Regions from separate parts of the Cupriavidus sp. MP-37 genome, predicted to be linked through region 1. Evidence: predicted binding sites of a transcription regulator. Region 1 holds the regulator's gene; each other region holds the start of a gene.

Region 1 (7,666 bases):
TGCGGGCCGATCAGGATGCCGACGGCGAGGTAGCCCAGCATCGGCGGCAGCTGCAGCATGCGGAATGCGACCACGCCGAACACGGCGGCGGCCAGCAGCACCAGGGTCAGTTCCAGCGGAGAATGCATCAGGTGGTCAAGGTGACCGGCCAGGCGCGCGTCCGACCCGGCACGGGCACCCTGCCGGCAGACAATGCGGCGAGCACGGCAAGCACGACGCGCGCCACGGGCCGGCCCAGGTGTCGTCGCATTCGTTGGTATACTTCGTCGCCATGATAGCCAATTTCGATGCGGATCGAGCACTCCGGCTCGCCCGCGACACGCTCCAGACCGAAGCCGATGCGGTTTCCGCACTTTCCGGCCGCCTGAACGGCGACTTTGCTCATGCCGTGCAGCTGATCCTGCAATGCACCGGGCGCGTGGTCGTTTCCGGCATCGGCAAGTCCGGCCATATCGGCCGCAAGGTCGCGGCCACGCTGGCCTCGACCGGCACCCCCGCGTTCTTCGTGCACCCGGCCGAAGCCAGCCACGGCGACCTCGGCATGGTCACGCGCGACGACGTGCTGATCGCCTTCTCCAATTCCGGCGAGACCGGCGAGCTGCTGTCGATCATCCCGATCGTCAAGCGCATCGGCGCGCGCCTGATTTCGGTCACCGGCAATCCGGACTCCAACCTCGCCAAGCTGGCCGACGTCCACCTGGACGCCGCGGTCGAGAAAGAAGCCTGCCCGCTGAACCTGGCCCCGACCGCCAGCACCACCGCCGCGCTGGCGCTGGGCGATGCGCTCGCGGTCGCGGTGCTCGATGCGCGCGGCTTCGGCGAGGAAGATTTTGCCCGCTCGCACCCCGGCGGCGCGCTCGGGCGCAAGCTGCTGACCCATGTGCGCGACGTGATGCGCACCGGCAACGCCGTGCCCGAGGTACGCGAAAGCACGCCGCTGGCGCAGGCGCTGATGGAAATCACGCGCAAGGGCATGGCCATGACCGCGGTGGTGGATACCGACGGGCGCGCCATCGGCGTGTTCACCGACGGCGACCTGCGCCGCCTGCTGGAAACCCCGCGCGACTGGAAGACCGTGCCGATCGGCGAGGTCATGCACCGCAACCCGCACGTGGTCAACCAGGACCAGCTGGCAGTGGAAGCCGTGCAGGTGATGGAAGCCAACCGCATCAACCAGCTGCTGGTGGTGGACGACGATGGCCGCCTGACCGGCGCGCTGCATATCCACGACCTGACCCGCGCCAAGGTCATCTGAGCCGGCGCACCACCGACGGCATCCGCAGCACAACGCCAAGGACACCATGCAGGCACTCCTCGCCTCCCTCAGCGGCATCGTCATGCGGCTGCTGCCGCTGCTGCTGATGGCCATCGTGGCGGGCAGCACGTTCTGGCTGGTCCAGATCAACTCCCCCAAGGAAGACCAGGCCGCGCAGGCTCCCAAGAAGCACGAGCCGGACTACTTCATGGACCGCTTCTCGGCCACCGAGCTGGCGCCCGACGGCAGCACCAAGATCCGTTTCACCGGCGAGCGCATGGTCCACTTCGAGGACGACCAGACCTACGAGGTCACGCGCCCCGCCATGCGCGCCTATGAACCGGACCGCCCGCCCGTGACCGCGCGCGCCGACATCGGCCGCATGAACGCCGAAGGCACGGTGATCGACCTGTACGGCAATGGCTACGTGCTGCGCCAGCAGGGCAAGGATCCGTCCAAGGATCCGCAGCTGACCGCGGCGTCGAGCTACTTCCAGCTGCTGGTCAATGACGACATCGTCAAGACCGACAAGCCCGTCAAGCTGACGCGCGGCCCGTCGGTCATGACCGCCAACGGACTGATCTTCAACAACGTCACCCGCGAAGTACAATTGCTCGGCAATGTACGCGGCACCATCATCACCGGGCCGTCCCCGGGCCGCGCGCCAGGGTCCTGAACTTCCGGTCCGGCGCCGCCGCGTACACGGCGCCGGCCGGCACGGCCCGCACCGCGCGCCGATTTCCGCGCAAACCGCACCATCACGCATCCAGACGCCCTCGAGCAACCCTGCCAACATGACCGCTTTCCTGACGACATCGTCCCGTCGACGCACCGCCCCGGCCCTGCTTGCGCTGGCCCTGGCCTTCGGCCTGCTGGCCCAGCCCGCCCTCGCCGAGCGCGCCGACCGCGACAAGCCGATGGTGCTCGAGGCGGACAACGCCAGCTATGACGACGTCAAGCAGATCTATACGCTGACCGGCAACGTGGTGCTGACCAAGGGCACCATGATCCTGAAGTCGGACGCCGCCGAGCTGCGCACCGACCCCGAGGGCTACCAGTTCGCCGTGGCCACCTCGAAGCCGGGCAAGCAGGCCTATATCCGCCAGAAGCGCGAAGGCGTCGACGAATACATCGACGGCTGGGGCGACCGCATCGAATACGACGGCAAGCAGGAATTCTCCAAGCTGATCGGCAATGCCCGCATGGCGCGGCTGCAGGGCGCCAAGCTGGTCGACGAGATCCGCGGCGCGGTGCTGACCTATGACAGCCGCAAGGAACTCTACACCGCCGCCGGCGGCGGCAGCGGCGATGCCGCGGCGGCCAACCCGTCCGGCCGGGTGCGCGCGGTGCTGTCGCCGCGCCAGGACCAGAAGTCCGGCACCGCGGGCGGCGGCTCGCCGCTGGACCTGAAGCCCGCTCCCGCGCCCGCCAACAAACCCTGACCGTACCCATGACCGATACCGCCACCATTGCCGAGAAGCCTGCCGTCGCAGCCAACGCCGTCCTGCCCGGCGGCAGCACGCTGGTCGTGCGCCACCTGAAGAAGCGCTATGGCTCGCGCACGGTGGTCAAGGATGTCTCGCTCGACGTGAAAAGCGGCGAGGTGGTCGGGCTGCTCGGCCCCAACGGCGCGGGCAAGACCACGTCGTTCTACATGATCGTCGGCCTGGTGGCGCTGGACGAAGGCGACATCGTGCTCGACGGCGACCACATCAGCGGGCTGCCGATCCACGAGCGCGCGCGCATGGGGCTGTCGTACCTGCCGCAGGAAGCGTCGGTGTTCCGCAAGCTCAACGTCGAGGAAAACATCCGCGCGGTGCTGGAGCTGCAGCTGGACCAGGGCAAGCCGCTGGCCAAGGCCGAGATCGAGCGCCGCCTCGATGCCCTGCTCGATGACCTGCAGATCGCGCACCTGCGCAACAACCCGGCGCTGTCGCTGTCCGGCGGCGAGCGCCGCCGCGTGGAAATCGCGCGCGCACTGGCGTCATCGCCGCGCTTTATCCTGCTGGACGAGCCGTTCGCCGGCGTGGATCCGATCGCCGTCGGCGAGATCCAGCGCATCGTCAGCTTCCTCAAGGCGCGCAATATCGGCGTGCTGATCACCGACCACAACGTGCGCGAGACGCTCGGCATCTGCGACCACGCCTACATCATCAGCGAAGGCACGGTGCTGGCCGCCGGCCAGCCCGAAGACATCATTGCCAATGACGCCGTGCGGCGCGTCTACCTGGGCGAAAACTTCCGCATGTAACACGGGCGGCTGCCCCGCGCGGGCGGCCATGGCTGCACGGCCGGAAGAGCCAGCGGCGATCACAGCGCATCAGCGATAGCAATTTCCGTTCCAACATCGGAAAGATGCGCATAAAATAGGTCGCATGAAACCGTCGCTACAGCTCCGCCTCTCCCAGCACCTGGCACTGACCCCGCAGCTGCAACAGTCGATCCGGCTGCTGCAGCTTTCCACGCTGGAATTGCAGCAGGAGGTCGAACAGGCGCTGACGGAAAACCCGCTGCTCGAGCGGGAGAACGACTGGATCGAAAGCCCGCTGCGCGTCGCGGCCGATGGCTCGGTCAACGTACAGAGCGCGCCCGCGCCCGCCCCGGCGGAGCCCCAGGGCAATGGGGACGCCCGCGCCGAAGGCGGCGCCGATGACAGCTACGGCGACAACAGCAGCGGCGACGACTACGGCAACGGCGACTGGAGCCTGGACGACTTCGCCCGCCGCCCGCAAGGCGACGAGGACGAAAAGACGCCGATGCAGCTGCGCGAGGCCGAGCCCACGCTGCGCGAATACCTGATGGAGCAACTGACGCCGCTGAAGATCTCGGCGCGCGACAAGGGGCTCGCCATCTTCCTGATCGAATCGCTCGACGACGATGGCTACCTGAGCGCCTCGCTCGAAGAGATCTGCGCGGAGCTGCCCGAAGAGCTCGAGTTCGATCCCGACGAAGTCCACGCCATCCTGACGCTGCTGCAGAGCTTCGATCCGCCCGGCGTGGGCGCGCGCAATGCCGCCGAATGCCTGGCGCTGCAATTGCGCCGCCTGACCCACCCGCAGCGCGAACTGGCGCTGACCATCGTCACCCATCACCTGGAACTGCTGGCGGTGCGTGACTACACGCGGCTGAAGAAGGCACTGCAGGTCGACGAAGTCGCGCTCAAGGCCGCGCATGACCTGATCCGCTCGCTGGCCCCGTACCCGGGCCACGCGTACAGCCGCCCCGAGGCCGATTTCGTTGTGCCAGATGTGTTCGTGCGCAAGGGCGGCGGCGGCTGGATCGCGCAGCTCAATCCGGATGTGATGCCGAGACTGCGCATCAACGACATGTACGCGCAGATCCTGCGCGGCGCAAAGGGCGAGACCGGCACCGCCGGGCTGCAGCAGAAGCTGCAGGAGGCGCGCTGGCTGATCAAGAACATCCAGCAAAGGTTCGACACCATCCTGCGTGTCTCGCAGGCCATTGTCGAGCGTCAAAAGAACTTTTTCACTCACGGTGAAATCGCCATGCGCCCCTTGGTTTTGCGGGAGATTGCCGATACACTGGGTTTACACGAGTCAACCATCTCCCGGGTGACGACCAATAAATACATGGCCACGCCGATGGGTACTTTCGAACTGAAGTACTTCTTCGGTAGCCACGTGTCCACCGAAACCGGTGGCGCGGCTTCATCAACGGCCATCCGCGCCTTGATCAAGCAACTGATAGGAGCCGAAGACCCGAGGAATCCCCTTTCCGACAGTCGCATCGCCGAACTGCTGGGCGAGCAAGGCTTCGTTGTCGCACGCCGCACCGTCGCCAAGTATCGCGAAGCCTTGAAAATCCCCGCAGTGAATCTCCGCAAGTCTTTGTAGCCGAGCCCACCGCCTGCCTGGTGAGGCTCTTTCAGAAGGAGAAGCGCTATGAACTTCAAGATCAGTGGACACCACCTGGACATCACGCCGCCTCTGCGTGAGTACGTGGAAACGAAGCTGGAGCGAATCGTCAGGCATTTCGATCAAGTCATTGGCGTTAGCGTGCTGCTCTCTGTCGACAATCACAAGGAAAAGGACCGGCGCCAGTACGCGGAAATCAATCTGCATCTCAAGGGCAAGGACATCTTTGTCGAGGCGCATCACGAAGACCTGTATGCAGCAATCGACGCACTCGTCGACAAGCTGGACCGTCAGGTGATTCGCTACAAGGATCGCGTGCAAGGCCACGACCGTGAAGCGGTCAAGTACCAGATGGCCGCAGCGCAAATGCAGCAATAAACCCATGCCCGGCGGCCCCGCAGAGGGCTGCTGAACCAGGATTCCACAGGCAAGCCGCGCCGCGAAGCGCGGCTTTTTTGCGCCCTGGTGCCGGCCTGGCTGTGGCGGCGGAGCCAACACTGTCACACATGGGAAACCGAGGTGTTCGCAAGCGCAGCGCCAAGGTGTATGCTGCGCCATACAAAGAGAGAGAGAAAATCGTGGCCGCGCCTGCTTGCGCTGCACCGCACAATGCGAGGGTAGCCCCTGCTCTATAATGGGCCGGACGTCTCCCCCGCCGCGCCGGCCGCGCCGGCTGCGGTCACGGAGCCAGCCGCTGCCCGGCGGAACGGTCCGCCCGCTAACTGAAATCCTGCGCATCGCCCATGAATCGTTTGGCCAAATTGCTGCCACCCGGCAACATCACCCTCGACGTCAGCGTCACCAGCAAGAAGCGTGTGTTCGAGCAGGCCGGGCTCCTCTTCGAGAACAACCATGGCGTGGCGCGCGCCATCGTGACCGACAACCTGTTCGCACGCGAGTCGCTGGGCTCGACCGGACTGGGCGCCGGCGTGGCGATCCCGCACGGGCGCATCAAGGGCCTCAAGCAGCCGCTGGCCGCCTTCATGCGCCTGGCCGAGCCGATCCCGTTCGAATCGCCGGACGGCAAGCCGGTGTCGCTGCTGATCTTCCTGCTGGTGCCGGAACAGGCCACGCAGCAGCACCTGGAAATCCTGTCCGAGATCGCGCAGCTGCTGTCGGATCGCGACATGCGCGAGGGCCTGGCGACCCTGCCCACGCCCGATGCCGTGCACGAACTGCTGATTGCATGGCATCCCTGATCCACTGATTCCCCAGAGCGGGCCGGCACCCAGACCGGGCAGGCGCCACGCGCTTCGCAGTCCGCCTTACCAGTCAACCCGCATGGAACTCACCGGCGTCACCTCCCAGTCCATCTTCGACGACAACGCAGCCGACCTCAAACTCTCGTGGGTCGCCGGCCTGGAGGGCGCGGACCGCGCCTTTGACGTGGAATTCGCCCGCGAAGCGACCTCCGCGGCAGACCTGGTGGGCCACCTCAACCTGATCCACCCGAACCGGATCCAGGTCCTCGGCAAACCCGAGATCACGTACTACCAGCGGCTGGACGACGAGACCCGCAAGCGCCAGATGGGCGAGCTGATCCTGCTGGAGCCGCCGTTCCTGGTGATCGCCGACGGCATGGAGCCGCCGCCGGACCTGGAACTGCGCTGCACGCGCTCGTCGACGCCGCTGTTCACCACGCCGGTGTCGTCCGCGGCGGTGATCGACCACCTGCGCCTGTACCTGTCGCGCATCTCGGCGCCGCGCGTGACCATGCACGGCGTCTTTCTCGACATCCTCGGCATGGGCGTGCTGATCATGGGCGAGTCGGGCCTGGGCAAGAGCGAACTGGGCCTGGAACTGATCTCGCGCGGCCACGGGCTGGTGGCCGACGACGCCGTCGATTTCGTCCGGCTCGGGCCGGATTTCATCGAAGGCCGCTGCCCGCCGCTGCTGCAGAACCTGCTCGAAGTGCGCGGCCTGGGGCTGCTCGACATCAAGACCATCTTCGGCGAGACCGCGGTGCGGCGGAAGATGAAGATCAAGCTGGTGGTGCAGCTGGTGCGGCGCAACGACGGCGAGTTCGAGCGGCTGCCGCTGGATTCGCAATACCTCGACGTGCTGGGGCTGCCGATCCACATGGTCAAGATCCAGGTGGCGGCCGGCCGCAACCTGGCCGTGCTGGTCGAGGCCGCCGTGCGCAACACCATCCTGCGCCTGCGCGGCATCGACACGCTGCGCGATTTCATGGACCGCCAGCGCGCCGCGATGCAGGCCGACGCGGTCTCGCGCGGGCAGGGCCGGCTGCTTTAAGCCACATTCGCAGCGGCTTGCAATTGCTTACAACGGCGTAGCAACCTCCCGTCAACGTTTCTCAGGCATGCTCCGTTTTGTGCTGTAATGGGCATCACGCCCGTTACGGAAGCCGCAACGCCGACCCAGGCGCGCGGTGACAAGGTTTTCCACCCCCGAGGAGAGCAAGCATGAAGAGCCTGATTGCAGTGTGCGCGCTGGTTACCCCCTTGTTCGCGGCCAGCGCCTTTGCGCAGACCGCCACCCCGGCCACGCCCGCCACCCCGGCCAAGCCATCGGCTGC
Region 2 (7,666 bases), 1.5 Mb from region 1:
GGCCGCCAGGTTGACCAGCGTGCCGGGGATGGCCGCCGCGGTGCCGATCGCCACCGCCGCCGTGCCCATCATGGCGTGGTGCAGCTTGCCCATCGACAGCGCGCGCACCAGCAGGTCGACGTCGGCCGCGGCCACCTGCTTGCCGCTGGAGGCTACGTAGTCGGCCGGCCTGGCCACGAACGCCACCTTGGGGGTGTGCTGGCGCCGGGCAGCCTCGTCAACGTCCTTGATCAGGCCCATGCGCAGCGCGCCATGGGCGCGGATGGTCTCGAACATCGCCAGCGCCCTGGTGTCGCTGTTGATGGCGTCCTGCAGTTCGGTGCCGGTGTAGCCGATGCTGTCGGCGTTGACGAAGATGGTCGGGATGCCGGCGTTGATCATGGTGGCCTTGAGCGTGCCGACGCCCGGCACCTCCAGGTCATCGACCACATTGCCGGTCGGGAACATCGCGCCGCCGGCGCCTTCTTCCTCGGCGGCCGGGTCCATGAACTCGAGCTGGACTTCGGCGGCGGGGAAGGTCACGCCGTCCAGTTCGAAATCGCCGGTTTCCTGCACTTCGCCGTTGGTAATGGGTACGTGGCCGATGATGGTCTTGCCGATATTGGCCTGCCAGATGCGCACCACGGCCACGCCGTTGCGCGGGATGCGGCTCGGGTCGACCAGGCCGGCACTGATTGCGAAGGGCCCGACCGCGGCCGACAGGTTGCCGCAGTTGCCGCTCCAGTCGACAAAGGGCTGGTCGATCGAGACCTGGCCGAACAGGTAGTCGACATCGTGGTCCGGGCGCGTGCTCTTCGACAGGATCACGGTCTTGCTGGTGCTGGACGTGGCTGCGCCCATGCCGTCGATCTGCTTGCCATAGGGATCCGGGCTGCCGATCACGCGCAGCAGCAGCGCGTCGCGCGCGGGGCCGGGCACCTGGGCGCGCTCGGGCAGGTCTTGCAGGCGGAAGAACACGCCCTTGCTGGTGCCGCCACGGATGTAGGTGGCGGGGATTTTGATCTGGGGTACGTGGGCCATGGGAATGTTTAGTCCTGGTTAGGCCGGGGGCCTTGTACAGCTTGGGAATCAATGTGCGCGCAGGCAACGCGCGGTTCGTATGCGGGGTGGCTGATTGCATGCCACCGCCCTTGGCGGACGCTCCCCTCTCCCGCGAAGTGGGAGAGGGGTGGGGGTGAGGGCGGGAGCCTCCACGAAGTCAGGCGCTTCGGTACTGGACGCGCCGGCCCTCACCCCCGGCCCCTCTCCCGCAAGCGGGAGAGGGGAGCACACCGTCGGCTTCGGTAGCAGTCCAAGCTCAAGCCGCCGCCTTGCTCGACTCCAGAAAGTCCTGCGCAAACCGCTGCAGCACCCCGCCAGCCTCGTAGATCGACACCTCTTCATCGCTGTCGAGGCGGCACGTTACCGGCACCTCCACGCGCTCGCCGTTCTTGCGATGCACCACCAGCGTCAGCGTCGCGCGCGGCTGGCGTTCGCCGATCACGTCGAAGGTCTCGGTGCCGTCGATGCCCAGCGTCAGGCGGTTCACGCCCGGCTTGAACTCCAGCGGCAGCACGCCCATGCCGATCAGGTTGGTGCGGTGGATGCGCTCGAAGCCTTCGGCGACGATGGCTTCGACGCCGGCCAGGCGCACGCCCTTGGCGGCCCAGTCACGTGACGAACCCTGGCCATAGTCGGCGCCGGCGATGATGATCAGCGGCTGCTTGCGCTCCATGTAGGTTTCGATCGCTTCCCACATGCGCACCACCTTGCCTTCCGGCTCGATGCGCGCCAGCGAACCCTTTTTGACCTGGCCGTCGACCACGGCCATTTCATTGATCAGCGTGGGGTTGGCGAAGGTGGCGCGCTGCGCGGTCAGGTGGTCGCCGCGGTGCGTCGCGTACGAGTTGAAATCCTCTTCCGGCAGGCCCATCTTCGCCAGGTACTCGCCGGCCGCGCTGTTCGGCAGGATCGCGTTGGATGGCGACAGGTGATCGGTGGTGATGTTGTCGCCCAGCACCGCCAGCGGACGCAGGCCGCGCAGCGTGCGCGCGCCGGCCAGCGCGCCTTCCCAGTACGGCGGGCGGCGGATATAGGTGCTCTGCGGGCGCCAGTCGTACAGCGGCGCGGCGCTCTCGCCGGTCTCGGCGGTCAGCGCGAACATCGGCTCGTAGACCTTGCGGAACTGCTCGGGCTTCACGCTCTGCTTGACGATGGCGTCGATCTCTTCGTCGCTCGGCCAGATGTCCTTCAGGTAGACCGGCTTGCCGTCCTGGTCCGTACCCAGCACATCCTTCTCGATATCGAAGCGGATGGTGCCGGCGATGGCGTAGGCGACCACCAGCGGCGGCGAGGCCAGGAAGGCCTGCTTGGCGTACGGGTGGATGCGGCCGTCGAAATTGCGGTTGCCCGACAGCACGGCGGTGGCGTACAGGTCGCGGTCGATGATTTCCTGCTGGATCTTCGGATCGAGCGCGCCCGACATGCCGTTGCAGGTGGTGCAGGCGAACGCGACGATGCCGAAGCCGAGCTTTTCCAGGTCCGGCAGCAGGTTCGCTTCTTCCAGGTACAGCTCGACCGCCTTGGAGCCGGGCGCCAGCGACGACTTGACCCACGGCTTGCGCGTCAGCCCGCGCGCGTTGGCGTTGCGCGCCAGCAGCGCGGCGGCGATCACGTTGCGCGGGTTGCTGGTGTTGGTGCAGCTGGTGATGGCGGCGATGATCACGGCGCCGTCGGGCATCAGGCCTTCGGCTTCCTGCGCGCGGGCCTTGTCCAGGTCCACGGCGATGCCGCGCTCGGCCAGCGCCGAGGTCGGCAGGCGCTTGTGCGGATTGGACGGGCCGGCCATATTGCGCACCACGGTCGACAGGTCGAAGGTCAGCACGCGCTCGTATTCGGCGTGCTGCAGCGAATCGGCCCACAGGCCGGCGGTCTTTGCGTACGTCTCGACCAGCTTGAGTTGCTCTTCGGTGCGGCCGGTCAGGCGCAGGTATTCGATGGTCTGCTCGTCGATAAAGAACATCGAGGCAGTGGCGCCGTATTCCGGCGCCATGTTGGAGATCGTGGCGCGGTCGCCCAGCGTCAGGCTCGACGCGCCTTCGCCGCGGAACTCCAGGTAGGCGCCGACCACTTTTTCCTTGCGCAGGAATTCGGTCAGGGCCAGCACGATGTCGGTGGCGGTGATGCCGGGCTGGCGCTTGCCGGTCAGCTCGACGCCGACGATATCCGGCAGGCGCATCCACGAGGCGCGGCCGAGCATCACGTTCTCGGCTTCCAGGCCGCCGACGCCGATGGCGATCACGCCCAGCGCATCGACGTGCGGCGTGTGGCTGTCGGTGCCGACGCAGGTGTCGGGGTAGGCCACGCCGTGGTCAGCGTGGATCACCGGCGACATTTTCTCCAGGTTGATCTGGTGCATGATGCCGTTGCCCGGCGGGATCACATCGACGTTCTTGAACGCCTTCTTGGTCCAGTCGATGAAGTGGAAGCGGTCTTCGTTGCGCCGGTCTTCGATGGCGCGGTTCTTGGCGAAGGCGTCGGGATCGAAGCCGCCGCATTCCACCGCCAGCGAGTGGTCGACGATCAGCTGCACCGGCACTACCGGGTTGACCTTGGCAGGATCGCCGCCCTGGTCGGCAATGGCGTCGCGCAGCCCGGCCAGGTCGACCAGCGCGGTCTGGCCGAGGATGTCGTGGCACACCACGCGTGCCGGGAACCACGGGAAGTCGAGGTCGCGTTTGCGCTCGATCAGCTGCTTCAGCGAATCCGTCAGCGTGGCGGGGTCGCAGCGGCGCACCAGGTTTTCTGCCAGCACGCGCGACGTGTACGGCAGCTTGTCGTAGGCACCCGGCTGGATCGCCTCGACCGCGGCGCGCGCGTCGAAGTAATCCAGCTTGGTGCCCGGTAGCGGTTTGCGGTTTGCAGAATTCATGGTGTAGGGAAATCTATATAGGTATGAAAAAGGGGTAGTGGCCCCGCTCATCGTTCGATGATAGCGACCAACTACCCCTTTGCCCGCAGGCTCGGATTCAATGCAACCCGACGCAGCGCAATCCGGCAGCCGGTCTTACTTGCGATCCTTGATCGGCACGAACTTCAGGTTTTCCGGCCCCGTGTAATTGGCGCTGGGGCGGATGATCTTGTTGTCGATGCGCTGCTCGATGATGTGCGCGGCCCAGCCCGAGGTGCGCGCGATCACGAACAGCGGCGTGAACATCGCCGTCGGCACGCCCATCATGTGGTAGCTGACCGCGCTGAACCAGTCCAGGTTGGGGAACATCTTCTTGATGTCCCACATCACGGTTTCGAGCCGCTCGGCGATGTCGAACATCTTCATCGAGCCGGCGTCCTTCGACAGCTTCTTCGCCACTTCCTTGATCACCTGGTTGCGCGGGTCGCCGGTGGTGTACACCGGGTGGCCGAAGCCGATCACGACTTCCTTGTTCTCGACGCGGCGGGTGATGTCGGCCTGGGCCTCGTCCGGGTTGTCGTAGCGCTTCTGGATCTCGAACGCGACCTCGTTGGCGCCGCCGTGCTTGGGGCCGCGCAGCGCGCCGATTGCGCCGGCGATCGACGAGTACATGTCCGAGCCGGTGCCGGCAATCACGCGCGCGGTAAAGGTCGAGGCGTTGAACTCGTGCTCGGCATACAGGTTGAGCGAGGTGTTCATGGCGCGCTCCCACAGCGCCGACGGCTTCTCGCCGTGCAGCAGGTGCAGGAAGTGGCCGCCGATCGATTCATCGTCGGTTTCCACCTCGATGCGGCGGCCGTTGTGGCTGTAGTGGTACCAGTACAGCAGCATCGAGCCGAGGCTGGCCATCAGGCGGTCGGCGATGTCGCGCGCGCCCGGGGTGTTGTGGTCTTCCTTCTCCGGTAGCACGGTGCCCAGCACCGACACGCCGGTGCGCATCACGTCCATCGGGTGCGCGCTGGCGGGCACCCATTCCAGTGCCGCCTTGACGTTGGCGGGCAGGCCGCGCAGCGACTTCAGCTTGGCCTTGTAGGCGGCCAGCTCGGACTTGGTCGGCAGCTTGCCGTGCACCAGCAGGTGGGCGATTTCCTCGAACTCGCAGGTCTCGGCGATGTCGAGGATGTCGTAGCCGCGGTAGTGCAGGTCGTTGCCGGTACGGCCGACGGTGCACAGCGCGGTGTTGCCGGCGGCAACGCCGGACAGCGCGACGGATTTCTTGGGCTTGGGCGTGACGAGCGGTTGCGCTTCGGACATCTGGGTCTCCTTGGTGTGATGCCTGGTGTTGCCTGTTTGTGATCGGCCGGATCTATGTGGCCGAACGGCCGGGAGGGGAGATCCCCGCCCGGCCGCGCCTGAGTCTGCTTGCTTACTTGCCCTTGCCTTGCGCGAACAGGGCGTCAAGCTTCTGCTCGAAGGCATGGTAGCCGATGCTCTCGTAGAGCTCCGCGCGGGTCTGCATGGTATCGACCACGTTCTTCTGCGTGCCGTCGCGGCGGATCGCCGCATAGACGTTTTCCGCCGCCTTGTTCATGGCGCGGAAGGCCGACAGCGGATACAGCACCATCGACACGCCGGCGCCGCCCAGTTCCTCGGTGGTGAACAGCGGCGTGGCGCCGAACTCGGTGATGTTGGCCAGCACCGGCACCTTCACCGCGTCGACGAACTTGCGGTACATGGCCAGGTCGGTCATGGCTTCCGGGAAGATGGCGTCGGCGCCGGCTTCGACGCACGCCACGGCGCGCTCGATCGCCTTGTCCAGGCCTTCCACGGCGAGCGCGTCGGTGCGGGCCATGATGACGAAGTTCTCGTCGGTGCGGGCGTCGACCGCGGCCTTGATGCGGTCGACCATTTCACCCTGGGTGACGATTTCCTTGTTGGGACGGTGGCCGCAGCGCTTGGCGCCGACCTGGTCCTCGATATGCATGGCCGCGGCGCCGAACTTGATCAGCGACTTGGTGGTGCGGACCACGTTGAAGGCCGAGGCGCCGAAGCCGGTGTCGACGTCGACCAGCAGCGGCGTGTCGCACACATCGGTGATGCGGCGGATATCAGTCAGCACATCGTCCAGGTTCGAGATGCCCAGGTCCGGCAGGCCCAGCGAGCCGGCCGCCACGCCGCCGCCCGACAGGTAGATGGCGCGGTAGCCGGCGCGCTTGGCCAGCAGCGCATGGTTGGCATTGATGGCGCCGACCACCTGCAGCGGATGTTCGTCGGCAAGCGCCTGGCGGAAGCGGGCGCCAGCGGAGCGCGCGAGGTCGGAAGCGGAGTAGGTCATGGCGTATGCGTTGGTGAACGGGACAAGCCCGATATTGCAAGGGGTGTGCCAGGCATTGCGAACCCGCACCGAAAGCGCGGGATGCCTTGCCAGCACTGGGCTGGTGGGCAGTGCACCGAATCCCGTCACGGGTTTCATGCCGGTTTTTCATCACAATTGAAATCCAGCTGCTGCCTTTTGGAATTCAAAGTTGAAATCCGGGCCCGCGTAACGGACAATGTGACAGCACTGTACGCCTGTTCATGCCGCCTTTCATCCCACCTTCCATCCCGCATCCTTTCCGCATCGCATCATGGCTCCTCCCGTTTCCACGCAAGGCCGTCCGCGCATCTGGGCGATCGGCATCAGCCGCCTCGCGCGCGCCTTTGCCGACCTGATCCCGGCCTACGCCGACCGCGCCGAATTCCGCATCGTCGGCAAGGGCTTCGAGGCCGCCGCCAGCGCGGTGTCGCGCGAGGTGCGCGAGGGCCGGCTCGACGTGGTGGTCGCCGGCGGCTCCAACGGCGCCTACCTGCGCCAGCACGTCGATGTGCCGGTGGTGCTGGTCAAGGTCACGGGTTTTGACGTGATGAGCGCACTGGCCACCGCGCGGCGGATTTCGCCGCGGGTTGCGCTGGTCACGCATGCGGCGACCTACGCCGAGGTCGATGAATTCGTGCGCGCGTTCTCGCTGTCGGTGCCGGCCTACACCTACCTGACCGAGGACGACGCCGTGGCGCGCGTGAAGGCGCTCAAGCAGGAGGGCATCCAGGTGGTGGTGGGCCCCGGCCTGGTGACCGACCTGGCCGACCGCCATGGACTGACCGGCGTGTTCCTGTACTCCGGCAACTCGGTGCGCATGGCGCTGGAAGACGCGATCGAGGCCGCGCGCCTGCGCCGCATCGAGGCCACCCGGCGCGACTACGTCAACACCATCTTGGCGCACCTGAACGAGGGCGTGGCGGCAGTCGATGCGCAAGGGCGGATCCAGTCGTTCAACCCGGCGATGGAGCGCTTCCTCGGCACCTCCGCTGCCGCCGCGGTGGGGCGCAAGCTGCAGACGCTGGCGCCTGGCCTGGCGCTGGAAGGCGTGATGCAGACCGGCGACAAGGAGCTCGAGGCGATCCACAAGCTGGGCGACAAGATGGTGGTGGTCAACCGCATCCCCATCATTGGCGAGGCCGGCACCACCGGCGCGGTGCTGACCATCCAGGACGCCAGCGCGATCCAGCGCGTCGACCGCAACCTGCGTTCGCGCAGCCGCGCGCGGCCGGCGGCGGTGCGCTACAGCCTGGACGACCTCGCCGGCACCTCGGCGGCGATGACGGCGCTGCGCGAACTGGCGCGGCGCTACGCCGCGGTGGACTCGACCGTGCTGATCGGCGGCGAAAGCGGCACCGGCAAGGAGGTGCTGGCGCAAGGCATGCACGATGCCAGCCCGCGCCGCGCGTTCCCGTTCGTCG
Region 3 (7,666 bases), 670 kb from region 1:
AGCGCAGTTCGCCATGGTCGATCGACAGGTTCAGCTTGTTGAGCGCGCGGAAGCCGTCGAACTGCACGGTCACGTCTTCCAGGTAGAGGATCGGGCCGTGCGACACGTCGATGGTGCCCGGCTCGACGATGCGCCCCAGGCCGGTGGCATCGCCGCTCTCGGCCTGGCTGTGTTCGACTGCGGCGTTCATGCTTCACCTCCGCTGCGGCCTGCGACCGCCGGCGTGGCATCGGGCTCTGGCGCGGCCGCCTGCGCGCGGCGCTCGCGCCAGCGCTGCCACAGCCCGGTCACGCCGTCGGGCAGGTACAGCGTCACCAGCACGAACATCGCGCCCAGCAGGAACAGCCAGTATTCGGCGAAGTGCGCGGTGAACAGCGTCTTGGCGCCGTTGACCAGGAACGCGCCGATCACCGGCCCGACCAGCGTGCCGCGCCCGCCCACGGCTACCCACACCGCCATCTCGATCGAATTGCCGGGCGACATCTCGCCCGGGTTGATGATGCCGACCTGCGGCACGTACAGCGCGCCGGCGATGCCGCACAGCACCGCCGAGAAGGTCCACACGAACAGCTTGTAGCCGAGCGGGTTGTAGCCCGAGAACATCACGCGCATCTCGGCATCGCGCACCGCCGTGACCACGCGGCCGAGCTTCGAGGTGACGATGTAGCGGCAGGCAATGAAGCCGGCCAGCAGCGCCAGGAAGGTCAGCACGAACAACGCCGTGCGCGTCTGCGGCGCGGCGATGGCAAAGCCGGCGATGCGCTTGAAGTCGGTAAAGCCGTTATTGCCGCCGAAGCCGGTCTCGTTGCGGAAGAACAGCAGCATCGCCGCATACGTCATCGCCTGCGTGATGATCGACAGGTACACGCCCTTGATGCGCGAGCGGAAGGCAAAGAAGCCGAACAGCCACGCCAGCACGCCCGGCACCAGCACCACCAGCAGCAGTGCATAGCCGAGGTGGTCGGTGCCGTGCCAGAACCACGGCAGCTCTTTCCAGTCGAGAAACACCATGAAGTCCGGCAGATCGCTCTGGTACACGCCTTCGCGCCCGATCGACCGCATCAGGTACATGCCCATGGCATAGCCGCCCAGCGCGAAAAAGAGGCCATGGCCGAGGCTGAGGATGCCGCAGTAGCCCCACACCAGGTCGAGCGCGATCGCCGCCAGCGCAAAGCACATGATCTTTCCCACCAGCGTCAGCGCATACGCCGACAGGTGCAGCGGATGGCCCTCCGGCAGCAGCAGCGCGCACACCGGCACGCCGATGCCGACGATCACCGCCAGCGCCAGCAGCGCGCTCCAGCCGCGCGGCGAAAACAGCGGCTGGCGTTCCGGCACGGCCAGCCGGAACGGTGCCGCGGAAGAATTCGATTGGAATCGATGCATCATGCCTCCGCGCTGCGCCCCTTGAGCGCGAACAGTCCCTGCGGCCGCTTCTGGATAAACAGCACGATCAGCACCAGGACCAGGATCTTGGCCAGCACCGCGCCATAGAAGGGTTCGATGAACTTGTTGAGGATGCCCAGCCCGAACGCACCGACGATGGTGCCGGCCAGTTGCCCCACCCCACCCAGCACCACCACCATGAACGAATCGATGATGTAGGCCTGGCCCAGGTCGGGGCCGACATTGCCGATCTGCGACAGCGCGCAGCCGCCGAGCCCGGCGATGCCGGCGCCGAAGGCAAAGGCGTAGCTGTCGACCTGCCAGGTGCGCACGCCCACGCACGCCGCCATGGTGCGGTTCTGCGTGGTGGCGCGCACGAACAGCCCCAGCCGCGTGCGGTTGAGCACCGCCCACGCCACCGCCACCACGGCCAGCGCGAACAGGATGATGACCACGCGGTTGTAAGGGATCACCAGCCCCGGCAGCCATTCGAAGCCGCCGCTCATCCATGCGGGATTGGACACTTCCACGTTCTGCGCGCCGAACAGCGTGCGCACTGCCTGCATCAGCAGCAGGCTCACGCCGAAGGTGGCCAGCAGCGTTTCCAGCGGGCGGCCGTACAGGTGGCGCAGCACCAGCCGCTCCAGCACGAAGCCCACCATGGCGGCGGCCAGGAACGAGGCCGGCAGCGCCGCGGGCAGATACCAGTCGAGCGCGCCCGGCGCATGGGCGCGGAACAGCGACTGCACCACGTAGGTGGCATAGGCGCCGATCATCAGGAATTCACCGTGCGCCATGTTGATCACGCCGATCAGGCCATAGGTAATGGCCAGGCCGAGCGCGGCCAGCAGCAGCACGCTGCCCAGGCTCAGCCCGGCGAACAGGTTGCCGATCACTTCGGCGCGGCGCTGGTCGGCCTGCAGCGTGTCCAGCGCCTGCTGCGCGGCTAGCCGCACGCTGCCATCGGGCTCGCGGTAGCGGCCGGCGCTGTCGCGCTCCACCAGCGGCGCCAGCTTCTGGCGGTTTTGCGGGTTGCTGTCGCGGCCCAGGATGCGGATGGCTTCGACGCGCGCCTCGCGCTCGGTGGCCTCGGGCGTGCCGGCCAGCACCAGGTTGGCCCAGATCACGTCCAGGCTGGCGCGCAGGCCGGCATCGGCCTCGGTCTTGCGCGCGGCCTCGACCGCCGCCAGCGACGCGCTTTCCGGCTGGTCGCGCAGCGTGGCCACCGCCTGCGCGCGCACCGCGATGTCCGGTGACTGCAGCAGCAGGCTGCTGGCGGCGCTGTCGACCAGCGCGCGCAGGCTGTTGTTCAGGGTCAGGGATGCGAGTTCGTCCGGCTTGACCGTGACCGGCTTGCCGGTGATGGCGTCGACCACCTTGTCGCCATCCTGGCGCACCATGCCGACCGACGGCGCGTATTGCAGGGCGTCGTCCTGCAGCGCCTTCAGGATCGGGCCGGCTTCGGCGGGCGCGGCCTTGGCCAACTCGGACAGCGCAGCGGTCTTGGCGTCGAAGTCGTCTCCGGCCAGCGGCTTCAGGTCGGTCTGCGTCAGTGCTGCTGTCCACGGCGCCGCCGTCAGCAGCAGCGCTGCCAGCAAGGCGCGCAGCCAGGGCATGGCGGTTCGGGATATCGGATAGCGCATAGGGGCTCGCCGTGACGAAAGTGGAAAACCAAGCTGAGGGTGTGCTCCCCTCTCCCACGCAGTGGGAAAGGGGCGGGGGGGCGGGGGTGAGGGCCGGCATCTATGACGAAGTGAGCGCCGTCGCATCGGTCAGCGCCCGCCCTCACCCCCTGCCCCTCTCCCGCAAGCGGGAGAGGGGAGAAAACCGGCGACGAGCGAACGCCCTACATCGCCTTGTCCGGCTTCCCTTCATTCCCCGCGATAAACGGACTCCACGGCTGCGCGCGCACCGCCTTCGGCGTCTTCCACACCACCGCGAACTGGCCGTCGGCCTTGACCTCGCCGATCATCACCGGCTTGTACAGGTGGTGGTTCTCGCCCATGGTCAGGGTGAAGCCGTCCGGTGCCTTGAAGGTCTGGCCGTACATCGCCGCACGCACCTTGTTGGTATCGGTGCTGCCGGCCTTCTTCACCGCCTGCGCCCACATGTGGATGCCCACGTAGGTGGCTTCCATCGGGTCGTTGGTCACGCGCTTGTCGCCGCCGGGCAGGTTGTTGGCCTTGACCCAGGCCGCCCACTGCTTGCGGAAGGCATCGTTCTCGGGATTCTTGACCGACATGAAGTAGTTCCACGCGGCCAGGTGGCCGACCAGCGGCTTGGTGTCGATGCCGCGCAGCTCTTCTTCGCCGACCGAGAACGCCACCACCGGCACGTCCTTGGCCTTGAGCCCGGCGTTGCCCAGTTCCTTGTAGAACGGCACGTTGGAATCGCCGTTGATGGTCGAGATCACCGCGGTCTTGCCGCCCTGCGAGAACTTCTTGATGTTGGCGACGATGGTCTGGTAGTCGCTGTGGCCGAACGGGGTGTAGACCTCTTCGATATCCTTGTCGGCCACGCCCTTGCTCTTCAAGAAGGCGCGCAGGATCTTGTTGGTGGTGCGCGGGTAGACGTAGTCGGTGCCGAGCAGGAAGAACCGCTTGACGCCGCCGCCCTCCTTGCTCATCAGGTATTCCACCGCGGGGATGGCCTGCTGGTTGGGCGCCGCGCCGGTGTAGAAGACGTTCTTCGACATTTCTTCGCCTTCATACTGCACCGGGTAGAACAGCAGCGCGTTGAGCTCTTCGTAGACCGGCAGCACCGACTTGCGCGACACCGAGGTCCAGCAGCCGAAGGTCACCGCCACCTTGTCCTTGCTGACCAGCTGGCGCGCCTTCTCGGCGAACAGCGGCCAGTTCGACGCCGGGTCCACCACCACCGGCTCCAGCTTGCGCCCGAGCACGCCGCCGCTCTTGTTGATCTCGTCGATGGTCATCAGCGCCACGTCCTTCAGCGACGTTTCCGAGATCGCCATGGTGCCGGACAGCGAATGCAGGATGCCGACCTTGATCGGCTCTTTGGACTGCGCCAGCGCCAGCGGGCTGGTACCGATCATCGCCGCGGCGGCCAGCGCCGACAGCTTCAGCATGTCACGTCGTTGCATTTGCAGCTCCCGTTTATGGTGTTGGTCAGGGACTACGCTCCCCGGGTGATGCATCTGCAACTAGCGTGCCACGGCGATATCGCACGCGCGGCGCGGCCACAGGCGGTGCGTGCGGCCGGACGCTGCCTGCGGGTCGCGGACGCACCATCGCCGTGCAAGGAAATGGCGCACTGTGACAGTGCGTGTCGGCCAGCGCGGGCAATGACGGTGCATGACGCCTGCCTGGCGTTGGACGGGCACCGTGGCGCAGTTGGCGAGTGCTAACGTGCCAGCCTGGTGGCCGCGCCAGATTAAGCAGGCGCTTAAACCCGGATTCGAATGCATGTAAATCCGTACATTCAATGATTAAGGCCCGCGCCCCGCGGCACTACGGTGGAAGATGGCCGCGGTCCCGCCCGACGACCCGGCCCTGGCATTTCCCGGACCCACACAAAAGGAAGGAGAAACCATGCCGTACGCTGCCGACCCCAACGCATCCCCCGCCGAGCCGCAGCCGCAGCCGCGCGCCACCCCGGCCTGGCGCCAGCGCCGTGGCAAGCTGGCCCTGGCGGCGCTGGCGCTGACCCTGGGCGCCTGCGGCGGCGGCGACGATCCCCCGCCTCCGCCCCCGCCACCGCCGGTCACGCCCACCGCCGGCTGCGAGCTCGACGGCAGCACCGGCGGCCAGGCCGTGGTGCTGCCGGGCGACCCCAACGCGCCGGAGCAGGCGACCGGCTACGCGCCCAAGGTCACGGTCTACAGCAAGACCTATATGGCCGTGACCAACAACCCGGTCTCGACCAAGGCGGCGTGCGACGTGCTGAAGGCCGGCGGCACCGCCATCGACGCCGCCGTGGCGGCGCAGATGGTGCTGAACCTGGTCGAGCCGCAATCGTCCGGCATCGGCGGCGGCGCCTTCATCCTGCACTACGACGCGGCAACCCGGCAGGTCACCGCCTACGACGGCCGCGAGACCGCGCCGGCCGCCGCCGACGAGAACTACCTGCGCTGGAAGTCCGCGGCCGACCAGACCGCGCCGCTGCCCAACCCCCAGCGCAGCGGCCGCTCGATCGGCACCCCCGGCACGCTGCGCGTGCTCGAGCTGGCCCACCGCGACTACGGCAAGACCGCCTGGAAGGAACTGTTCGCGCCGGCGATCAGGCTGGCCACCGACGGCTTCGCGATCCCGCCGCGCATGGCCGCCGCGATCTCCGACAGCGCCACCGTCGCCAACATCAAGCGCGATCCGGAAATGGCCGCCTACTTCCTGAATCCCGACGGCACCCCGCGCGCAGTCAACACCGTGCTGCGCAACCCCGCGCTGGCGGCGGTCTTCAGCGCCGTCGCCGCCGACGGCGCCGACGCCTTCTACAAGAACGGCCCGATCGCGCAGGCCATCGTCGCCAAGATCCAGACCACCTACGACGGCAATACCACGCCGGGCGTGACCGCGCTGGACGACCTGGCCAACTACCAGGCCAAGAAGCGCACGCCGGTGTGCACCACCTACCGGCAGTATGAGGTGTGCGGCATGCCGCCGCCGTCTTCGGGCGGGATCGCGGTGGCGCAGATCCTGGGCATCGTCGAGAACTTCGACATGGCCGCGCACAAGCCCACGCTGGTCGACCAGAACGGCGGCCGGCCCAGTGTGCTGGGCGCCCACCTGATGGGCGAGGCCGGGCACCTGGCCTATGCCGACCGCAACAAGTACGTCGCCGACACCGACTTCATCCCGTTGCCCGGCGGCACCTGGGACACCATGCTGAACAAGCCCTACCTGAGCCAGCGCGCCAGCCTGATCAGCACCACCGGCTCGATGGTCACGCCGGTGGCGGCGGGCAACCTCGGCGACGTGCCGCTGGCGCCGTCGATGGTGCAGGAGCGCGGCACCACGCACCTGTCGCTGCATGACAAGTACGGCAACGTGGTGGCGATGACCACCACCATCGAGGCCGGCCTGGGCTCGTACCACATGACCAACGGCTTCCTGCTCAACAACGAACTGACCGACTTCAATGCCGATCCTGCGCCGGGCGGCGTGCTGGTGGCCAACCGGCTGCAGCCGGGCAAGCGCCCGCGCAGCTCGATGGCGCCGACGCTGGTGTTCAAGCGCAACGGCGACGGCTCGCGCGACTTCTACATGACCACCGGCTCGCCGGGCGGCGCCACCATCATCCAGTTCGTCGCCAAGACCCTGGTGGCTTCGCTGGACTGGGGCCTGGATGCGCAGCAGGCGGTGTCGATGATCGACTTCGGCGGCTCCAACGGCGCCGGCTCGGCCATGATCGTCGGCGGCGAGCATCCCAACGTCGACACCAGCGCGCCGGCCGGCGGCCTGCCGGGCGACAACGACCCGCTGGTCAGGGGCCTGCGCAACCTCGGCCACACCGTCAACACCGCGGCGCAGTCGAGCGGGCTGAGCGCGATCATCCGCACCACCATCGGCGGCTCGGCGGTGCTGGTGGGCGGTGCCGATCCGCGCCGTGAAGGGGTCGTGCTGGGGGATACGTTCAAGCCCTGACGAAGCCGCGACCAAAGAAAAAGGGGCCCCGCAGGGCCCCTTTTTTCGATGCCAGGACGCCAGTCCTTACATCACCATCATGTTGGCGTTCAGGTTGTGCATGATCCACAGCGAACCCGCCACCACGATCACCAGGATCAGCGCCGTGAACAGCAGCGCGATCACGTTGCTGCGCTGTTCGGACGACGAGTCCAGGTGCAGGAAGTACTTCAGGTGCACGATCATCTGGACCACGGCCATGCCCAGGATGGTCCACAGGATGGTGCCCTTGTCCATGGTGCCGTCCATCACGATCTTGAACGGGATCACGGTCAGGATCACCGCCAGGATGAAGCCGATCGCGTAGCCCTTGAAGCTGGCGTGGCCGCCAGCGTGGCTGTCGTGCGCGTGCGAGTCGTGGGCGCCGTGCGCCGCCGGTGCGTTGTGTTGTGCCATCACAGATGTCCCATCAGGTAGACCACGGTAAACACGCCGATCCAGACCACGTCCAGGAAGTGCCAGAACAGCGACAGGCACATCAGGCGCTTGCTGAGCGTCGGGGTAATGCCCTTCTTGCCCAGCTGCCACATCAGCACGATCATCCACAGCATGCCGCTGGCGACGTGCAGGCCGTGGGTGCCGACCAGCGTGAAGAACGACGACAGGAACGCGCTGCGGCCCGGGCCGGCGCCTTCGGC
Region 4 (7,666 bases), on a different replicon from region 1:
CCATCGAACTGCGGCCGGTGTAGTTGACCGATGCCAGGAAGGTCACCAGCTCGCCCACGTGGATGGGCTGGCGGAACACCACCTGGTCTACCGACAGCGTGACCACGTAGCGGCCGGCATAGCGGCTGGCGCACGCATACGCCACCATGTCCAGGTACTTGAGGATGGTGCCGCCGTGGACGTTGCCAGAGAAGTTGGCCATGTCCGGCGTCATCAGCACGGTCATGGAAAGCTGGTGGGACAGGTCATTCATGATGCGGGATACAAGGATTGCGGGGGCGGGATTGCCGGCTGCGGGCGCCGGCAGTTTAACCCGGATCGCCGCGCCGTTGCCCGGCGGGCGCGGCGTATAAAAAAAAGCGGCCTGCCAGGCCGCTTCTTTCGCAATGGACGCAAACTGCTTACTTTTTCTTGTTCACGGCGTCCTTGAAACCCTGGCCTGCCGAGAACTTGACCGTCTTGGCGGCCGGAATCTTGATGGTTTCGCCGGTGCGCGGATTGCGGCCGGTACGGGCAGCGCGCTTGCCGGCGCTGAAGCTGCCGAAACCCACCAGCGTTACAGAATCACCCTTTGCCACTGCCTTCTTGATACTGTCCAGCGCTGCGTTGAGCGCACGCTCGGCGGCGGCATTGCTCAATTCTGCTTCCGCGGCGATGGCCGATACCAGTTCACCTTTATTCATGGCTGATTTCCCTTGTTGGTCGTCGTCACCGATGTGCGTGCCTCGCGGCAGGCCATCGATCGGCGCAGTCTAATCTGCCCGTCGCGCGTTGAGCAATCCCCAGTGGCACCAATGCGACAAAAAAACCCGCAAATCCTTGCTTGAGGCCGGTTAGCGGGCAATTTCCCCCGCTATTCGTGCTTGCCAGAAGCACCTTTTTGCCGGGCCGGAGCGGCCGTCCGGATTCGCACGTCCCAAAGCTATCCAGCATAGGACAGATTCCCCTAAATGGGGCGACGCACCACAACGGGTCGCCCGACCCGCCTGGCCCGCTCCATTCTGGCGCAGCGCAAATCCTGCCGCCGCTCGCGGACCGACCGCACCGTGGCCCGACCGATGAAGCCGTGCGGCATGCCGGTGCGGCGTTTTACCCGCGACGGTGCAAGCGGCACCAGGATGCAGCCGTTTCTGGAACGCTTTTTGCATACTGATGCGCCCATTTTGAGCATGAGGTCACTATGGACAACTGGAAGACCGGCACCGACGCGCTGTTTATCCTGCTCGGCGCCATCATGGTGCTGGCCATGCACGCCGGCTTTGCGTTCCTCGAACTTGGCACGGTGCGCAAGAAAAACCAGGTCAATGCCTTGGTAAAGATTCTGGTGGATTTCGCAGTTTCCACCATCGCCTATTTCTTTATCGGCTACACCATCGCCTATGGGGTGCAGTTCTTTGCCGGCGCCGAAACCCTGGCCCAGAAAAACGGTTACGAACTGGTCAAGTTCTTTTTCCTGGCGACCTTTGCCGCGGCAATTCCGGCGATTATCTCAGGCGGTATTGCCGAACGCTCGCGTTTCAATCCGCAACTGGTTGCCACGTTCGTCCTGGTAGGTTTTGTCTACCCCTTTTTCGAAGGCATGGTCTGGAACCAGCGCTATGGCGTGCAGGACTGGCTGGCGCGCGTCGCCGGTGCCCCCTTCCATGATTTTGCCGGCTCGGTGGTGGTGCATGCGCTGGGCGGCTGGATTGCGCTGCCCGCGGTGCTGCTGCTGGGCGCGCGCCGCGGCCGCTATCAGAAGGACGGCCGCATCAGCGCGCATCCGCCCTCGAACATCCCGTTCCTGGCGCTGGGTGCCTGGATTCTTGCGGTGGGCTGGTTCGGCTTCAACGTGATGAGCGCGCAGACCGTCGACAAGATCAGCGGCCTGGTGGCAATCAATTCGCTGATGGCGATGGCCGGCGGCACGCTGGCCGCCTGGATCGCCGGACGCAATGATCCGGGTTTCGTCTACAACGGGCCGCTGGCCGGCCTGGTGGCGGTATGCGCGGGCTCGGACCTGATGCATCCGCTGGGCGCGCTGGTCACCGGCGCCGTGGCGGGCGCGCTGTTCGTTTATATGTTTACGCTGGCGCAAAACAAGTGGCATATCGACGATGTGCTGGGCGTGTGGCCGCTGCACGGGCTATGCGGCGCCTGGGGCGGCATCGCCGCGGGCATCTTCGGCGCGAAGGCGATGGGGGGCCTCGGCGGGGTGTCGCTCGGCGCGCAACTGCTCGGCACCTTGCTTGGCATCGTGGTGGCGCTGGCCGGCGGCACGCTGGTCTATGGCACCCTGAAGCGGCTGGTGGGCATCCGCCTCGACCCCGAGGGCGAGTTCAACGGCGCCGACCTGACGCTGCACCGGATTTCCGCCACGCCCGAGCGCGAAACCAACTGGTAATACCCGCCAGCGCAATTCCGATATAAATGGACGAGCCGTGCCACGCGGCTTGTCTTAACAATGATTTACTTGCACTTCCGCGCGCGGCCTCTCAATAATTGCCGTGCCCGGGAATTGCGCGCAACGCGCAGGGGCTCGCACGCTGCAGCCGGCTGGTTCGGGGGATGTTGGGTCGGCGGCTGGCCGGTTACACCAACACGAAAGGAATACGCCGATGGACGCCTCTACCTTCGACAACCTCAAGACCCTGGTGGTCTCCTACGCCACCGAATTCGGCGTCAAGATCCTGGCGGCCCTCGCCTTCTGGGTCATTGGCCGCTGGCTGATCCACTTTGTCGTGCGCATGGTGCAGAACGCGCTCGGCAAGCAGAAGGTCGACCCCACGCTGCTGCGCTACGTCGGTTCCATCGTCACCGTGACGCTGAACGTGGTGCTGGTGATCGGCATCCTCGGCTACTTCGGCATCCAGACCACCACCTTTGCCGCGTTGATTGCCGCCGCCGGCGTGGCGATCGGCATGGCCTGGTCGGGACTGATGGCAAACTTCGCCGCCGGCGCCTTCCTGGTGGTGCTGCGGCCGTTCAAGGTCGGCGACTTCGTCACCATTGGCGGCGTGACCGGCACGGTGCGCGAAATCGGATTGTTCGCCACCACGCTGGACACGCCGGACAATGTCCAGACCGTGATCGGCAACAACAAGATCTTCAGCGACACCATCCAGAACTTCACCGCCAATGCGTTCCGGCGCGTGGAACTGAAAGCGCAGCTGGCCGGCAGCACCGATGTGGCCGACGCGGTGGCGCTGCTGAAGACCCGCATCGCCGAGATCCCCAACGTGCTGGCCGAGCCGCCGGTCGACGTCGAAATCCTGGAGTTCACGCTGGTCGGCCCGGTGCTGGCGGTACGGCCCTATTGCCACAACGACCATTACTGGCAGGTCTATTTCGACACCAACCGCGTCATCCGCGAATGCTTCGGCCAGGCCGGCTACGCCGCGCCGATGCCGGCCCACATGGTGGTGGTGCAGCAGGCCGGATTGCCGCACGCCGCCGCCGAGCAAGCCGCCGCACAGCAGGCGGCCTGAACTGGCGCGCGGCGGCCGTTTCAGCGGGTGCCCGGGCGCGTGCTTGCGCCCGAGCGCCCGTAATGGCGCATCAGCACCGCGCCGGCACCGCAGGCCGCCATCACCACGCCCAGCGGCAGCGCGCTGCCGTCGCGCCACACGCTGACCGCGGCGCCGCCCAGCGTGCCGAGCGAAAACTGCAACGTGCCCATCAATGCCGAAGCCGTGCCGGCGCGATGTCCCTGGTGCGCGAGCGCCAGCGCCGAAGCGTTCGGCGAGACGCAGCCCAGCGCTCCGATAAACACGAAGAAGCCGGCCAGCAGCACCGGCAGCACCGCCATCCCCGCCAGTGCGGCCACCGCCAGCACCGTCCCCGCGCCCAGGGCCGCCAGCAGCGTGGCTCCCAGCACCTGGTCGAGCGAACGCCCGCGCACCAGCCGGGCATTGAGCTGCGACATCGTGATCAGCCCCAGCGCATTGGCACCGAACACAAAGCCATAGTGCGACGGCGCGATGCCGTGCAGTTCGATCAGCACGAAGGGCGATCCCGAGATATACGCGAACATGCCCGCCGAGCCGAAGCCGGCCGACAGCGAGTAGCCCAGGAACTCGCGGTCGCGCAGCAGCTCCGCATAGCTGCGGGCCACGCTGCCGAGCCGCAGCGGCGCCGCATGGCCGCGGTCCAGCGATTCCTCCATGCGCAGGTGGACCAGCAGCAGGATCAGCAGCCCGGCGCCCGCCAGCACCCAGAAAATGGCGCGCCAGCCCGATACGGTCAGGACCGCGCCGCCGATGATCGGCGCCAGGATCGGCGCCACGCCCATCACCAGCATCAGCGAGGAAAACGCCCGCGCCGATTCATGTGCCTCGAGCCGGTCGCGGATCACCGCCCGCGCCATCACCATGCCGGCGCAGCCGCCCAGCGCCTGCAGGAAGCGCCATAGCATCAGCGCTTCGACGTTGCGCGCCAGCGCGCAGCACACGGCGGCGACCACGTAGAGGCACAGTCCGACATAGAGCGGCGGCTTGCGCCCGAAGCGGTCGCTGAAGGGACCATAGAAGGCCTGGCCGAGCGCGAGCCCGACCAGGAAGGTGCCGAGGGTCAGCTGGACCTGGCCGATATCGACGCCCAGGTCGCCGGCCAGGGTCGGGAAACTCGGCAGGTACATGTCGATCGACAGCGGCGCGATCGCCATCAGCGAGCTGCAGATCAGCAGCCAGGCAGGAAAACGCGGCGTCGGGGCGGCGCTTGGGGAATGAGACATGGGGGGACAGGTATCCGAGGGCGATGGCGCTGCCCTGCGCGGCCGTACCGCACGGGCAGCCCCACGAAAGACGCAATTGTTGCACAACATAACCAATGCAGCCGCAGCCCGGCGCAGCCTGTTCCGGGGCCTTGCATGGCAGCAATGCCACGACGCTCGCGGAGCGCGACTTTCATGCGCGCCGGGGTGGAGGGTACAATGCCAGCCTGTCGGCGTAAGACTCGCCGTCGGCCTCGCAGAGAGGGACGACAGTACCGGTCCCCGCAACATTAGCCTGCATGAGAATACGACAAACGCCGCTTTCCGCTTCGCCAGGCACCGCCGTACTTGCGGCCGTGCTGCTGCTGCCGCTGCCCCTGACGGCCAAGGCAGCGCCGGCGCAGCTGCGCAATGCCAGCGTCCCGCTGCTGGTTCCCGCGGCCGATGAAGCCGACCCGGTGGCGCGCATGCTCAAGGGCGCGGCCACCGGCCAGAACACCGGCGCCGCCGGCGTGCCCGAGCTGCTGCGCAACGCCACCCGCCCCGACAACGTGCTGGCGCGCGCCTGCCGCCAGCTCAACGATGCCCTGCCGATCGAGATCGACGGCGAGACCCGCCTGCGCCGCTGCCAGTCGGTGCCGGGCAAACATGTATTGTTCCAGCTGGAACTGACCAACTACCGCGGGCCGATGCTCGACCTGGCCAGCTTCGAGGTCAACTACGCCGCGCCGCTGCAGCGCAATATCTGCGCAAACCGCGATGTCGAGATCCTGACCAAGCTGGGCGTCAGCATGTTGTTCCGCTACATGACCCGCAAGGACCGCGGCGAGCGCCGCATCGGCGACGTCTATATCAACGGCCCGATCTGCAGCGCTGCCCTGCGCTGAGCAGCGACCGGCGCCACGCAAAAACGGCCCGCGCAAGCGGGCCGTTTTTTTGTCTGATGCAACGCGCTCAGGCGGCGCGCGGACGCAGCGGCACCACGTTGGCGGCGCGCCGTACCAGCATGCGCGTGTCCTTCCAGCCGGCGTCGGCCAGTGGCGAACCCCACACCAGTTCATGCAGGCGCGCCAGCGCGAACGGATTGCCCAGCAACACGTGCTTCTGCGCCGGCGTGAGCGCGCGCGGCCCGTGGGTCAGCGCATGCTCGACCAGGCTCTCGTGGCGCTTGCGCGCCGATTCCGGCTGCACCACGCGCGGCGTCGCGGTCGCGCACATCAGCGCATTGGTGACCGGGTCCACCACGGCGTCGACGAAGTTCGGCGTTTCGGCGGCATTTTCGACATGCTGCTGCGTTTCCACGATCTCGCGCGGCACCAGCGTTTCTTCCGGGATCATGAACAGCCCGGCGTTGCGCGAAGCGCGGCCCAGCGACACCCGCGACAGCATCACCGACAACGGGATCGACAGCGCCAGCGAACCGACGATCGGCAGCAGCCACAGCACATAGGACGGGTTCAGCCAGTACACCAGCCCGCCCCATGCCAGCCCCAGCGCGGTATGCCAGCCGTGGCGGCGAAAGGCTTCGCCCCAGGTGGTCTCGGCATCTTCACGCGGCGGCGATTTCCACGAAATGCCCCAGCCGCTGTACGCCGCGATCACGAACTTGGTATGGAACAGCATGCGCGTGGGCGCCAGCAGCGCGGACAGCAGCACCTCGATCAGCATGCTGGCAAAGAGCTGCACCGCGCCGCCGTAGCGCCGCGCCTGCTTCATCAGCAACGCCACGCTGGCGAGCTTGGGCAGGAACAGCAGCGTGGCCGTGGCCGAGAACAGCGCCAGGGCCTTTTCCGGATGCCATTCGGGCCAGGTCGGGAACAGCTGGTATTGCTGCGTAAAGTATTCCGGCGGGACCAGCGCGTGCTTGGCCAGCATCGCCGTCGACAGCAGCAGGAACAGCAGCCACAGTGGCGCCGACAGGTACGCCATGATCCCGGTCAGGAACACCGCGCGGTGCACCACGTGGAAGCCCTGCTTGAGCCACAGCCGGAAATTCATCAGGTTGCCCTGGCACCAGCGGCGGTCGCGCTTGACCTCGTCCAGCAGGTTCGGCGGCAGTTCTTCGTACGAGCCTTCCAGGTCATAGGCAATCCACACACCCCAGCCGGCGCGGCGCATCAGCGCGGCCTCGACGAAGTCGTGCGACAGGATTTCCCCCGACAACGGGCCGCGGCCCGGCAGCGGCGCCAGCGCGCAGTGTTCGATGAACGGCTTGACGCGGATGATGGCGTTGTGGCCCCAGTAGTGCGACTCGCCCAGCTGCCAGTAGTGCAGTCCGGCGGTAAACAGCGGCCCGTACACCCGGGTGGCGAACTGCTGCACGCGCGCATACAGCGTTTCACGCCCGACGGCCAGCGGCGCGGTCTGGATGATGCCGGCGCCGGGGTTGGCTTCCATCAGCCGCACCAGCGTGGCCAGGCAGTCGCCGCTCATCACGCTGTCGGCGTCGAGCACCACCATGTAGCGGTACTTGCTGCCCCAGCGGCGGCAGAAATCGGCCACGTTGCCGGTCTTGCGCTTCACGCGGTGCCGGCGCCAGCGGTAGAAGATGCGGCCGAAGCCGCCGACGGCGCGGCACAGTTCCATCCAGGCATCGTGCTCGGCCGTGCGCAGGTCCGGATTGCCGCTGTCCGACAGCACGATGAAGTCGAAGTTGGCCAGGTGCGGCGTGCGCGCCAGCGATTCATAGGTGGCACGCAAGCCCGCGAAGACGCGCGTCACGTCTTCATTGCAGATCGGCATGATGATCGCGGTGCGGGCCTCGGGCGCAATCGGCGCGTCGGGCCGGTCCGGTACCGCCGAGCGCGAGATCAGATGCTTGTCGCCGCCCTTGGCCAGCACCAGGAAGCCCATCATCGCCGTCCAGAAGCCGGCCGACACCCAGGAGAACAGGATGGCGAACAGCACCAGGATGGCAATCTCGAGCGGGTCGGTGCCGTGGTACGGCAGCACGCTGGTCATGAAGTAGGTGGCCAG

Evidence for each region. The regulator sigma-54, encoded in region 1, starts transcription at its own class of promoters, with help from an activator protein. The targets are predictions, from matches to a motif close to TGGCANGNAANCTGCTTT.
Region 2: the regulator sigma-54 is predicted to act here: its motif matches at 6,258-6,275, upstream of prpB (methylisocitrate lyase).
Region 3: the regulator sigma-54 is predicted to act here: its motif matches at 4,543-4,560, upstream of urtA (urea ABC transporter substrate-binding protein).
Region 4: the regulator sigma-54 is predicted to act here: its motif matches at 1,132-1,149, upstream of LIN44_RS18345 (ammonium transporter).

What each region holds. Positions count from the first base shown of each region.
Region 1 covers NZ_CP085344.1:3,453,493-3,461,158, forward strand. The annotation lists gene LIN44_RS15875 (monovalent cation:proton antiporter-2 (CPA2) family protein) at 1-128, opposite strand, end outside; gene LIN44_RS15880 (hypothetical protein) at 128-385, opposite strand; gene LIN44_RS15885 (SIS domain-containing protein) at 272-1,255, shown strand; gene lptC (LPS export ABC transporter periplasmic protein LptC) at 1,302-1,931, shown strand; gene lptA (lipopolysaccharide transport periplasmic protein LptA) at 2,050-2,697, shown strand; gene lptB (LPS export ABC transporter ATP-binding protein) at 2,706-3,506, shown strand; gene LIN44_RS15905 (RNA polymerase factor sigma-54) at 3,631-5,109, shown strand; gene hpf (ribosome hibernation-promoting factor, HPF/YfiA family) at 5,158-5,508, shown strand; gene LIN44_RS15915 (PTS sugar transporter subunit IIA) at 5,874-6,329, shown strand; gene hprK (HPr(Ser) kinase/phosphatase) at 6,412-7,383, shown strand; gene LIN44_RS15925 (PsiF family protein) at 7,554-7,666, shown strand, end outside.
Region 2 covers NZ_CP085344.1:1,988,314-1,995,979, forward strand. The annotation lists gene prpF (2-methylaconitate cis-trans isomerase PrpF) at 1-1,020, opposite strand, end outside; gene acnD (Fe/S-dependent 2-methylisocitrate dehydratase AcnD) at 1,298-3,910, opposite strand; gene prpC (2-methylcitrate synthase) at 4,046-5,203, opposite strand; gene prpB (methylisocitrate lyase) at 5,316-6,224, opposite strand; gene prpR (propionate catabolism operon regulatory protein PrpR) at 6,517-7,666, shown strand, end outside.
Region 3 covers NZ_CP085344.1:2,781,789-2,789,454, forward strand. The annotation lists gene urtD (urea ABC transporter ATP-binding protein UrtD) at 1-190, opposite strand, end outside; gene urtC (urea ABC transporter permease subunit UrtC) at 187-1,386, opposite strand; gene urtB (urea ABC transporter permease subunit UrtB) at 1,386-3,029, opposite strand; gene urtA (urea ABC transporter substrate-binding protein) at 3,233-4,489, opposite strand; gene LIN44_RS12855 (gamma-glutamyltransferase family protein) at 4,938-6,989, shown strand; gene cyoD (cytochrome o ubiquinol oxidase subunit IV) at 7,056-7,424, opposite strand; gene cyoC (cytochrome o ubiquinol oxidase subunit III) at 7,424-7,666, opposite strand, start outside.
Region 4 covers NZ_CP085345.1:398,469-406,134, forward strand. The annotation lists gene LIN44_RS18335 (acyl-CoA thioesterase) at 1-253, opposite strand, end outside; gene LIN44_RS18340 (HU family DNA-binding protein) at 402-683, opposite strand; gene LIN44_RS18345 (ammonium transporter) at 1,181-2,383, shown strand; gene LIN44_RS18350 (mechanosensitive ion channel family protein) at 2,598-3,467, shown strand; gene LIN44_RS18355 (Bcr/CflA family multidrug efflux MFS transporter) at 3,488-4,711, opposite strand; gene LIN44_RS18360 (hypothetical protein) at 4,990-5,577, shown strand; gene mdoH (glucans biosynthesis glucosyltransferase MdoH) at 5,645-7,666, opposite strand, start outside.